Regions from separate parts of the Aliivibrio sp. S2TY2 genome, predicted to be linked through region 1. Evidence: riboswitches for the same ligand, from Rfam matches in the RefSeq annotation. Region 1 holds a riboswitch; each other region holds the start of a gene.

Region 1 (3,282 bases):
CTAAAGTAATCATTGCTGCGATTGGCTTTGGTTTAGCGGGTTATTTATTTGGTGAGTTAACTCACGGCTTTAAAGATCTATTTAATGCCACGCTTAAAAACCCATATTTAATCGTAGTTGTAGGTGGCTTAATGGTTATTGCCATTACGCAGTTAATTGGTAATTACGATTACATTGGTATTGGTGTTTATCCAAGTCGTGATGGTGGAGTGAGTATTACTTCGGCATTCAGTGCTGGTGGTGCTGAGTGGTATAGTTGGATTTTAAAACTACTCTTAACGGCGATCACATTAGCGGCAGGGTATAAAGGTGGTGAGGTAACACCTCTGTTCTTTGTTGGTGCGACTTTGGGTAATTTCCTTGCTTGGGTTTTGGGTGCTCCAGTTGATTTGTTTGCAGCATTAGGTTTCTTAGCCGTATTTGCTGCGGCAACCAATACGCCATTAGCGTGTACGATAATGGGGGTTGAGTTGTTTGGTGCGGATTACTTACCTTACTTTGCCTTAGCGTGTTATACCGCGTATTACTTTAGTGGCCATACGGGTATTTATTCTTCACAACGCGTTGCGGTGTCTAAAACATTAGTGCATGGACGTGATCATGATGGCTCTAATAAAATTGGGTCATATCGTGAATATAATTCTTCATGGTTAAAACATTTAGCGAATAAGCTAACTAAAAAGGACAAATAGTTTCACGTGAAACATGGTGGTTTATCTAGATTAGAACCTAATGTGCTTCTCCACAAAAAAGAACACTGTATTTGTAGATGTAAGATCTACGGATGACAAAGGTGGTTTTTTGCTGCGAAGCACACAAGGTTTAATATGTAATGATGGTGTGTTTAGAACCTAATGTGCTTCTCCACAAAAAAGAACATTGTATTTGGTGGTGTAAGAGCTGCGGATGACAAAGGTGGTTTTTTGCTACGAAGCACACAAGGTTCAATATGAATTGTTACATACAAAGCTCAATATGCGTTCACTCACAAACTCAGCCAACCACTTGATAACTTTTTTCTCTTCCATTTCATTTCTTGCATACTTTCTTTATACTCCGAAGACGTTCAGATTTTGATTCAAAGATCTGAAAGAAACTTGTCGGAGTGCTTAGTGCTTTTTAAAGTACGAGCTGAGACCGCATTGCGGGATCCGTAGAACCTGATCAGGCTAATACCTGCGAAGGGAACAAGAGATAATTTTTATCTTAGTATGTTAGCCACTAATCGAATTATTTAATGATAAATCGCAGCTGAATTTTAGCTTTAGTTTATTTGTTTAATTCATCGCATATAAATACGCAGGCTTACTCTCGTTGTATCTCATACTAAGAACCTCTTTCTACAACTCAAATCCGACAAGCAATTATTCTATTTTTATCAAGGAATTTTGCTATGTCGTCAAGTCGCAAACAAGCACGTTTAGATGCTAAAACTAATATTGAATCTTTATCGGTTCAACCATACCCAAACTCAAAAAAAGTTTATATTGAAGGATCTCGCCCTGATATCCGCGTACCTATGCGTGAAATTTCACTGGCAGATAGCTTAGTTGGTGGAACTAAAGAAACGCCAATTCTTGAGCCTAATGAGCCGATTCAAGTTTATGACACTTCGGGTGTGTATACCGATCCAAGCTACGATATCGATGTATACCAAGGATTACCAAAACTTCGTGAGCGTTGGATTGAAGAGCGAAATGATACCGAGTTGCTTGATGGCGTTAGTTCCGTTTATTCGCAAGAGCGTTTAGCGGATGAAACCCTTGATGAACTTCGTTATGGAAACCTCCCAACGATTCGTCGCGCTAAACAAGGTCAATGTGTTACTCAACTGCATTATGCGCGTCAGGGAATAATCACACCTGAAATGGAATATATAGCTATCCGTGAAAATATGGGTCGCCAGAAATTCGCTGATGAGCAGTTAAACCATCAACACCCTGGACATAGTTTTGGAGCTAACTTACCAAAAGAAATCACACCTGAATTTGTGCGTAAAGAGGTTGCTGAAGGGCGCGCAATTATCCCATCAAACATAAACCATCCAGAAGCAGAACCAATGATTATCGGCCGTAATTTCTTAATAAAAGTTAACGCCAATATTGGTAACTCGTCAGTGAGCTCATCGATTGAAGAAGAAGTGGAGAAGCTAGTTTGGTCAACGCGTTGGGGCGGTGATACGGTTATGGATTTATCTACGGGCCGAAATATTCATGAAACCCGTGAGTGGATTCTACGTAATAGCCCTGTCCCAATTGGCACGGTTCCTATGTACCAAGCGCTAGAAAAAGTAAACGGTGTAGCCGAAAATCTTAATTGGGAAGTGATGCGAGATACCTTAATCGAGCAGGCAGAACAGGGCGTCGATTACTTTACCATTCACGCAGGTTTACTGCTTCGTTATGTACCAATGACAGCAAAACGCGTAACCGGGATTGTTTCGCGCGGTGGCTCAATCATTGCGAAGTGGTGTTTGGCTCATCACCAAGAAAGTTTCCTATATACCCATTTCCGTGAGATCTGTGAAATCTGTGCTAAATACGATGTAGCCTTATCCTTGGGTGATGGATTGCGTCCGGGCTCTATTGCTGACGCTAATGACGAAGCGCAATTTGCTGAATTAAGAACGTTAGGCGAGTTAACTAAAGTTGCGTGGGATTACGATGTTCAAGTCATTATCGAAGGCCCCGGCCATGTTCCTATGCACATGATTAAAGAGAACATGGACGAGCAACTTAAACATTGTCATGAAGCACCATTCTATACATTAGGTCCATTAACGACAGATATTGCACCTGGGTATGATCACATTACTTCAGGTATTGGTGCTGCCATGATTGGTTGGTATGGCTGTGCCATGTTGTGTTATGTAACGCCAAAAGAACATTTAGGATTACCAAACAAAGACGATGTTAAAACGGGATTAATAACTTATAAGTTAGCCGCTCATGCAGGTGACTTAGCCAAAGGCCATCCGGGGGCACAAATTCGTGATAACGCATTATCAAAAGCTCGTTTTGAATTCCGCTGGGAAGACCAGTTTAATCTATCACTAGATCCTATCACTGCACGTGAATATCACGATGAAACCTTACCGCAAGAGTCGGGCAAAGTCGCTCATTTCTGTTCAATGTGTGGGCCTAAATTCTGTTCAATGAAAATCTCACAAGAGGTTCGTGAGTACGCTAAAGATATCGATCAAGTCGCATTAGACCAAGCGATTGAGATCAACATGATTGATGATCCTCTAGAGGGAATGCGTCAGAAATCAGAAGAGTTTAA
Region 2 (3,282 bases), on a different contig from region 1:
TTAAAATGGAGTGCATGAGCATTGCGTCCATTCAGGCGACAACGGCCGGTATGATTGAAGATAATGGTGAGTTATGTGCTGCAATTTCTGGGATTAACAGTGAACAAAAACCATTAATGATGTTCCCGGGAGAGGTGCCAAAACGCATCCCGAGTAAAGCCTACTGGGAAACAGAGCCATTTAACTTTATGAGCTTTCAACCGTTGCACAATGAGAATGACAAACCGCTGCAACACATCCGAATGGATAAGGCGATGCAATTCTTGTTAGGGGATAAATTAGTATGAGTGAGTTAAAAAAACAGCGTATCTTTCAAGCCTCGTCTCAAGAGTTAGAGCAAGATATCGAAACCCTTGATAACCTTCAAACTCAAAAGCTATTTGAAGAGAATGTTAAATTTGTTCCTCAAGCTATCGAAGAAGAGGAATTGGATGGTGTGGATATTGAAACGCCATTAATCAAAAAGAAAACCCATTGGAGTATTAAAACATTAATTGGTGGTTTCCTTGGTTTAACGGTATGGCAAAGTGTTGATCATGTGATTACTGCCATTCAATCGGCTGATTTCTTATCGCTGGGCTGGGCTGGGTTAATTAGTCTGGCGGCTGTTATGGGAGTGACAGCGATTGGTCGTGAATTATGGATATTACATAAGCTTAAAAACCGAGCAGAAGTTCAACAGCAAGTGACTGAATTAGTCGAAGGTAATGGTATTGGGCAAGCCAAATCGTTTTGTGAAGATTTAGCGAACAAGGGCTCAACAGCAAAAACAGCTGAGTATACTCGTTGGCAAAACAGCATTGAATCTCATCACAATAACGCTGAAGTATTTGAAATGTATGACAGCATGGTGGTAGCTGAGCAAGATAAACGCGCAAGAGCTTTAATCAGTAGACACGCAGGTGAGTCAGCATTAATGGTGGCATTAAGCCCATTAGCTGTCGTTGATATGTTACTGGTTGCATGGCGTAACATTCGATTAATCGAGCAAGTTTCTCAAGTGTACGGAGTAGAGCTTGGTTACTGGGGACGTTTACGTTTGTTTAAAATGGTTTTGCAAAACATGGCTTTTGCCGGGGCAACAGAAATGGCGACCGATGTTGGTGTGGATATGTTATCAACGGGGTTGGCAGGCAAGCTCTCTACTCGTGCAGCACAAGGATTGGGGATTGGTTTATTAACGGCTCGTTTTGGATTAAGAACCATGAGTTTAATGCGTCCATTACCGTGGCAAATCGGTGAAGCTCCAAAGCTCTCGGATATGCGTAAAACTATCGTTAGTCAATTAGCGTCTAAATTGGGTTCTCAGCATAAAAATTAACCCATACAGATAACATTATTATAAAAATCATATTATCTCAAAATTAATTAGTGATAGTATGACCTCATTAGTCGGGGAGCCAATAGGCTGAGATCGCAATAGCGAACCCGTTGAACCTGATTCAGTTAGTACTGACGTAGGGAACTAATGGTCCTCTTGACTCGATCGCCTCTGATCCGTTTCTTTAGGTGAGATCTTGCGTACCAACGTAGAGATATTCTCATTCGACTGTTTTTCCTGAGCGTTAGTTAGGGAAAATAATTATGTCTACATTCGTTACTACAGCACCTTTGGCATCACCTGTTTTAAATAAGTTATCTACTATTACTCCTATTGTATTAACTATTGCAGGGTCTGATAGTGGTGGTGGCGCAGGGATCCAAGCTGATATTAAAGCCATCTCAGCAACTGGAGGCTATGCGTGCTCTGTTATTACCGCATTAACGGCTCAAAACACCCAAGGCGTTACGGGCATTTATTCAATCAGCAGTGAATTTGTAGAACAGCAGCTTGATGCCGTTTTCTCTGATCTAAATGTGATTGCCGTTAAAGTCGGAATGTTAAGTGATTCTGATGTTATTCATTCTGTCGCAAAAAAAATCAAACAATATTCTCCTCAATACGTGGTGGTTGATCCTGTAATGGTAGCCACCAGTGGCGATTTGCTACTTCAGGCATCTGCTATTGATAGCCTTAAATCTGAACTTCTTCCTCTTGCTGATGTGATCACACCAAATCTTCCTGAAGCTTCGGCATTAATTGGGGTTAAAGTTCCTAAAAATGAAGGTGAAATGACAGCCATCATTGATGAACTTCGTCAATTAGGTGCAAAATCAGTGTTACTAAAAGGAGGGCATTTAGAGGAAAGTACCAATAGTACGGATTTATTTATTGGTGCCGATTCCGTTGAGCGTTTGTCGACGGCACGTATTAATACTCATAATACACACGGGACAGGTTGCACTCTATCTTCAGCTATTGCATCTTATTTAGCTCAAGGTTATACGCTGGATGCTGCGGTTAGGCTAGGTAAGCAATATATCACCCAAGCAATTGTTCATGCAGATGAGTTAACTATTGGGAAAGGGTATGGACCAGTTAATCATTTCTTTGATAGAAATAAAGCAATTTAAATTATATAAATTCAATAGGTTGTCTGCTGTTGTACGAGGTGCTGTTGGCGGTTTTTCTTCTGTTGGGCTTTCATCTCATACATACGTTTATCTGAGTTTATAAGTGCTTCTTCTAGTCCTTCTCTTGTTGTTGATTCTATGCCATACGCAAAGGAAATTTGTTCATTCTCTAGCTGTTTACAAACACTGTTAATAAACGGCATTGAGCGATCTTTATGAGTGATGACAACAAATTCATCTCCTCCAACTCGAAGAGCCATTTCTTGCTTAATGCATGAGTTTCTCAGCACCTGAGCAAATCGAATAATCATTAGATCTCCTACTTGATGCCCTTTTAAATCATTAACTTTTTTCAAGTCATTTAGATCAAAATAAATAAGATCAAATGCATCTAATTCGATTTCAGAGAGTTTTCTTCTGTTATATAAATTAGTCAGTTCATCTTTCATGTTTTGTTTAGCCAATCTTTTCATCATATGAGTAATGCCAATAGCGATGAGTAGAAAAGCAATAAATAGAGAACCGTCGTCCAATAAAGTATCGATGATTTCGAACTTATCAGCGTGATATTCTATTTGAGGGAATTCTGTTAGTAGGTCATAAGCTTTATTAAATAGTAAAAGTGCGCCACCAGCAGTCAGAAAAGCATAAGGTGTTAAAAACTGGTAGGCCGTTAGATAGATATAGACTAATAAAATAAGTGTTAAACCTTCAAACCAAAGATCAGAAGCTGACTCAAAACCGATAACGTCATAGAGAAATGCGCAGAGAGCAAGAAGCGAAGAAAGAATAGCAACCGCAATTCGTGGCGTTGTTTTGTTCTGCATT
Region 3 (3,282 bases), on a different contig from region 1:
TTGATAGATAGCCAGTTCAATAGTGGTTGATTTTGGTCCACCTCCTAGCGCCATTACGGTTGCAAAACTGGTGAAGCAAAGCATAAAGACTAAACCTGCCACATGAGGCAATTGTTGCTTTACTCTCGGCCACGCAACTAATCGATATTTATTCCAACCGATTAACCCTAAATGCGCCGCTAACTGATGCTGCTCTGTGGGGATCGAATCTAAACTTTGTAAAAATAAACGAGTCGCAAAAGGATAATTGAAAAAAACATGTGCGAGTAAAATGCCATTAAGGCCATAGATAGAAAATGGTAAGGAGTAACCAAACCACTGAAATAAATCGGAGATTAAACCGCTATTGCCATAAATAGAGAGTAAGCCAAAAACACCCACTAATGCAGGAAGCACAAGCGTAGTTGCACAAAGCTTAAGTAAAAGGCTTCGTCCTTTAAACTGACGGCGTGATAACGCATATGCAGTAGGAATAGCCAAACTAATGCTTAATAAAGCAGAGAGAAATGCTTGGTATAAGCTGAACTGAGTAATGTAGCGATAATAACGATCAGACCAAATTAAGCTCAAATCCAAACTTGGCGATTCTAAAAATAGAGCGCTTATCGCCCCACCAACAAAGCCAATAATGACAATTGCGATTACATATCCCAATAGAGGAACAGAATTATAAGAAGATTTTTTTTTCATCATTGCCAAAAGAAAGGAGCACATCTGTACTCCTTATATCAAATTAAAATGTTAGAGCGTGTTGCCACTCTCGGATCCATGATTTACGTTGTTGCGAGATCTCTTGAGAATTAAATGATAAGGCTTTACTAGGCACCGTCAGACTATCGAAACCTTGAGGTAATGCAACATCAGTCACAGGATACATCCAGTTTCCAGTTGGCATTGCTGATTGGAATTTATCACTTAAAATAAACGCTAAGAACTCATCCGCCAGTGCATTATTTTTAGTATTTTTTACTTTAGCCGCTACTTCAACTTGAGTGTAGTGCCCTTCTGAAAAATCAGCCGCTGTAAACTTGTCATCTTTTTCTGCAATCAAGTGATACGCTGGAGATGTGGTATAAGAGAGAACTAAATCAGACTCCCCCTCTAAGAACATGCTGTAGGCTTCAGACCACCCTTTTGTAACAGTAACGGTTTTTTTCGCTAGCTGCTTCCACGCTTGTGGTGCTTCATCTCCATAAACCGATTTCATCCAAAGTAATAAACCTTGGCCCGGTGTTGATGTTCTAGGATCTTGATAAATCACTTTTAGATCATCACGCTGCTCGACTAACTCTTTTAAGCTTTTAGGCGGATTTGCTACTTTTTCTTTATTATAAACAAACGCAAAGTAACCAAAATCATAAGGAACGAACGTAGTGTCATTCCAACCTCCCGGTAAAGTCACTGAATCTGTATTTACTTGATGCTGAGCTAATAACCCTGTTGCTTTCGCTTCTGCCATTAAGTTGTTATCTAACCCTAAGACGATATCTGCTTTGGCATTTTTCCCTTCTAATCGAAGACGATTTAAAATAGACACTCCGTCATCAAGTGCAACCAAGTTTAAATCACAGCCACATTGCGCTTCAAAAGCCGCTTCAACCGTTGGGCCCGGGCCCCAATCAGCCGCAAAAGAGTCATAGGTATAAACAGTTAACGTTTTGGTTTCTGCTGCTGAAACAGCAAAAGAAGTTGCCGTAGCCATCGCTAAGACACTTGGTAATAATTTAAGAGGAGAGGAAATAGAAAGAGTGTTCATTGTGTGCGCTTACATCCTTTTGAGCGGCACAGAATTAAGGTGATATTCTCTAAGAGGATGTCATCTCAATCCCTACGCCAGCATTATCTGAGTCAGGTAGTACGGGTTTAAGTAAGCATTATCCAACCCTTACTAATCTCAGCGAATACCAACTTAAATAAGCCGATATCTATTGCTCCCCGATGAGAAGCGATATTGTATGTGTGAATCAAGCAATGAGCCAGAGGTTTTCTCTAAGCATATTGATTATATCAACGGTGATCGTATCCCCAACGTGGAACTAATCCTTGTTCAACCCCAAGGTGGTCCAAAATTCTCGCCACCATAAAATCAACTAAGTCTTCTATTGATTGAGGCTGATGATAAAAACCTGGGGCTGCCGGCATGATCGTCGCACCCATTTGAGATAGCTTTAACATATTCTCTAGGTGTAATGTAGAAAATGGCGTTTCGCGAACAACTAGAATTAACTGCCCTCGCTCTTTTAACACCACATCCGCAGCACGCTCTATTAAGTTATCTGAAATACCATGAGCAATTGATGCCACACTCCCTGCCGAGCATGGACACACTATCATTTGTTTTGGTGCGGCAGAACCTGAAGCCACTGGTGAGAACCAATCCTCTTTGCCACAAACGGTTAAGTTATCTGCATTACAACCTAAGTGTTCAACTAACGCTGCTTTCATTGCATCAGGGCCGCTTGGGAGCTTCAAACTATGTTCTGTCGCCATCACAACACGAGCCGCTGACGATATTAAAAAATAAACGTGATAATCTGCCGCTAATAAACATTCAAGCAAGCGTAGACCATAGGGCGCACCAGATGCGCCTGTCATTGCTAAAGTAATCGCTCTCTTTTCAGATTTCATTGTTAGTTTAACTTCTCAAGTAATTTTCCGTGAATGCCTTCAAAACCACCGTTACTCATTACCAATATTTGATCGCCCGGCTGTGCTTCGGCCACAATCATATCAACAAAAATATCGATGTTATTATGGGTATAAGCAGGTTGAGCGCATTGTTGTGCAACCTCATCAACAGACCAAGAAATATTGTCTGGTTGGAAAAGATAAACCGCATCAGCCGCATGTAAAGAGGCCGCTAATGTATCTTTGTGTACACCGAGTTTCATGGTACTTGAACGTGGTTCTAATACCGCGATAATCTTCTTATCACCCACTTTATTACGTAGGCCACCTAGCGTTAGATCAATCGCTGTTGGGTGATGAGCAAAATCATCATAAACCGTCACCCCATTAACCTCACCTTTAAACTCTAGACGACGTTTAGTATTAATAAACTTACCTAACGCTTCACAGGCTAAATCAGGAGTAACACCAACATGGCGAGCAGAAGCGATAACCATCAATGCATTACTCACATTATGATCACCGACTAAATCCCAATTAACTTGTCCAACTTTCTCGCCTTCAAAATAAACGTCAAATACACTGCCATCTTTTTCTAGCTTTATTGCCTTCCACTGACCATCTTCGCCTGTAAATTCAAGCTCACTCCAGCAT

What was found. A riboswitch is a leader RNA that binds a small molecule or an ion and turns the genes downstream of it on or off. The one in region 1 is predicted to bind thiamine pyrophosphate.
Region 2: linked by a shared signal. The riboswitch ahead of thiD (bifunctional hydroxymethylpyrimidine kinase/phosphomethylpyrimidine kinase) and the one ahead of thiC (phosphomethylpyrimidine synthase ThiC) in region 1 are both predicted to bind thiamine pyrophosphate.
Region 3: linked by a shared signal. The riboswitch ahead of thiB (thiamine ABC transporter substrate binding subunit) and the one ahead of thiC (phosphomethylpyrimidine synthase ThiC) in region 1 are both predicted to bind thiamine pyrophosphate.

Annotation. Positions count from the first base shown of each region.
Region 1 covers NZ_JARACS010000004.1:77,084-80,365, forward strand. The annotation lists gene PVK63_RS08530 (voltage-gated chloride channel family protein) at 1-692, shown strand, start outside; TPP riboswitch at 1,092-1,204, shown strand; gene thiC (phosphomethylpyrimidine synthase ThiC) at 1,394-3,282, shown strand, end outside.
Region 2 covers NZ_JARACS010000005.1:239,052-242,333, forward strand. The annotation lists gene PVK63_RS10685 (YcjX family protein) at 1-287, shown strand, start outside; gene PVK63_RS10690 (YcjF family protein) at 284-1,321, shown strand; TPP riboswitch at 1,384-1,481, shown strand; gene thiD (bifunctional hydroxymethylpyrimidine kinase/phosphomethylpyrimidine kinase) at 1,585-2,454, shown strand; gene PVK63_RS10700 (GGDEF domain-containing protein) at 2,466-3,281, opposite strand.
Region 3 covers NZ_JARACS010000016.1:16,165-19,446, reverse strand. The annotation lists gene thiP (thiamine/thiamine pyrophosphate ABC transporter permease ThiP) at 1-714, opposite strand, end outside; gene thiB (thiamine ABC transporter substrate binding subunit) at 734-1,756, opposite strand; TPP riboswitch at 1,809-1,948, opposite strand; gene PVK63_RS17905 (flavin prenyltransferase UbiX) at 2,008-2,628, opposite strand; gene mpl (UDP-N-acetylmuramate:L-alanyl-gamma-D-glutamyl-meso-diaminopimelate ligase) at 2,631-3,282, opposite strand, start outside.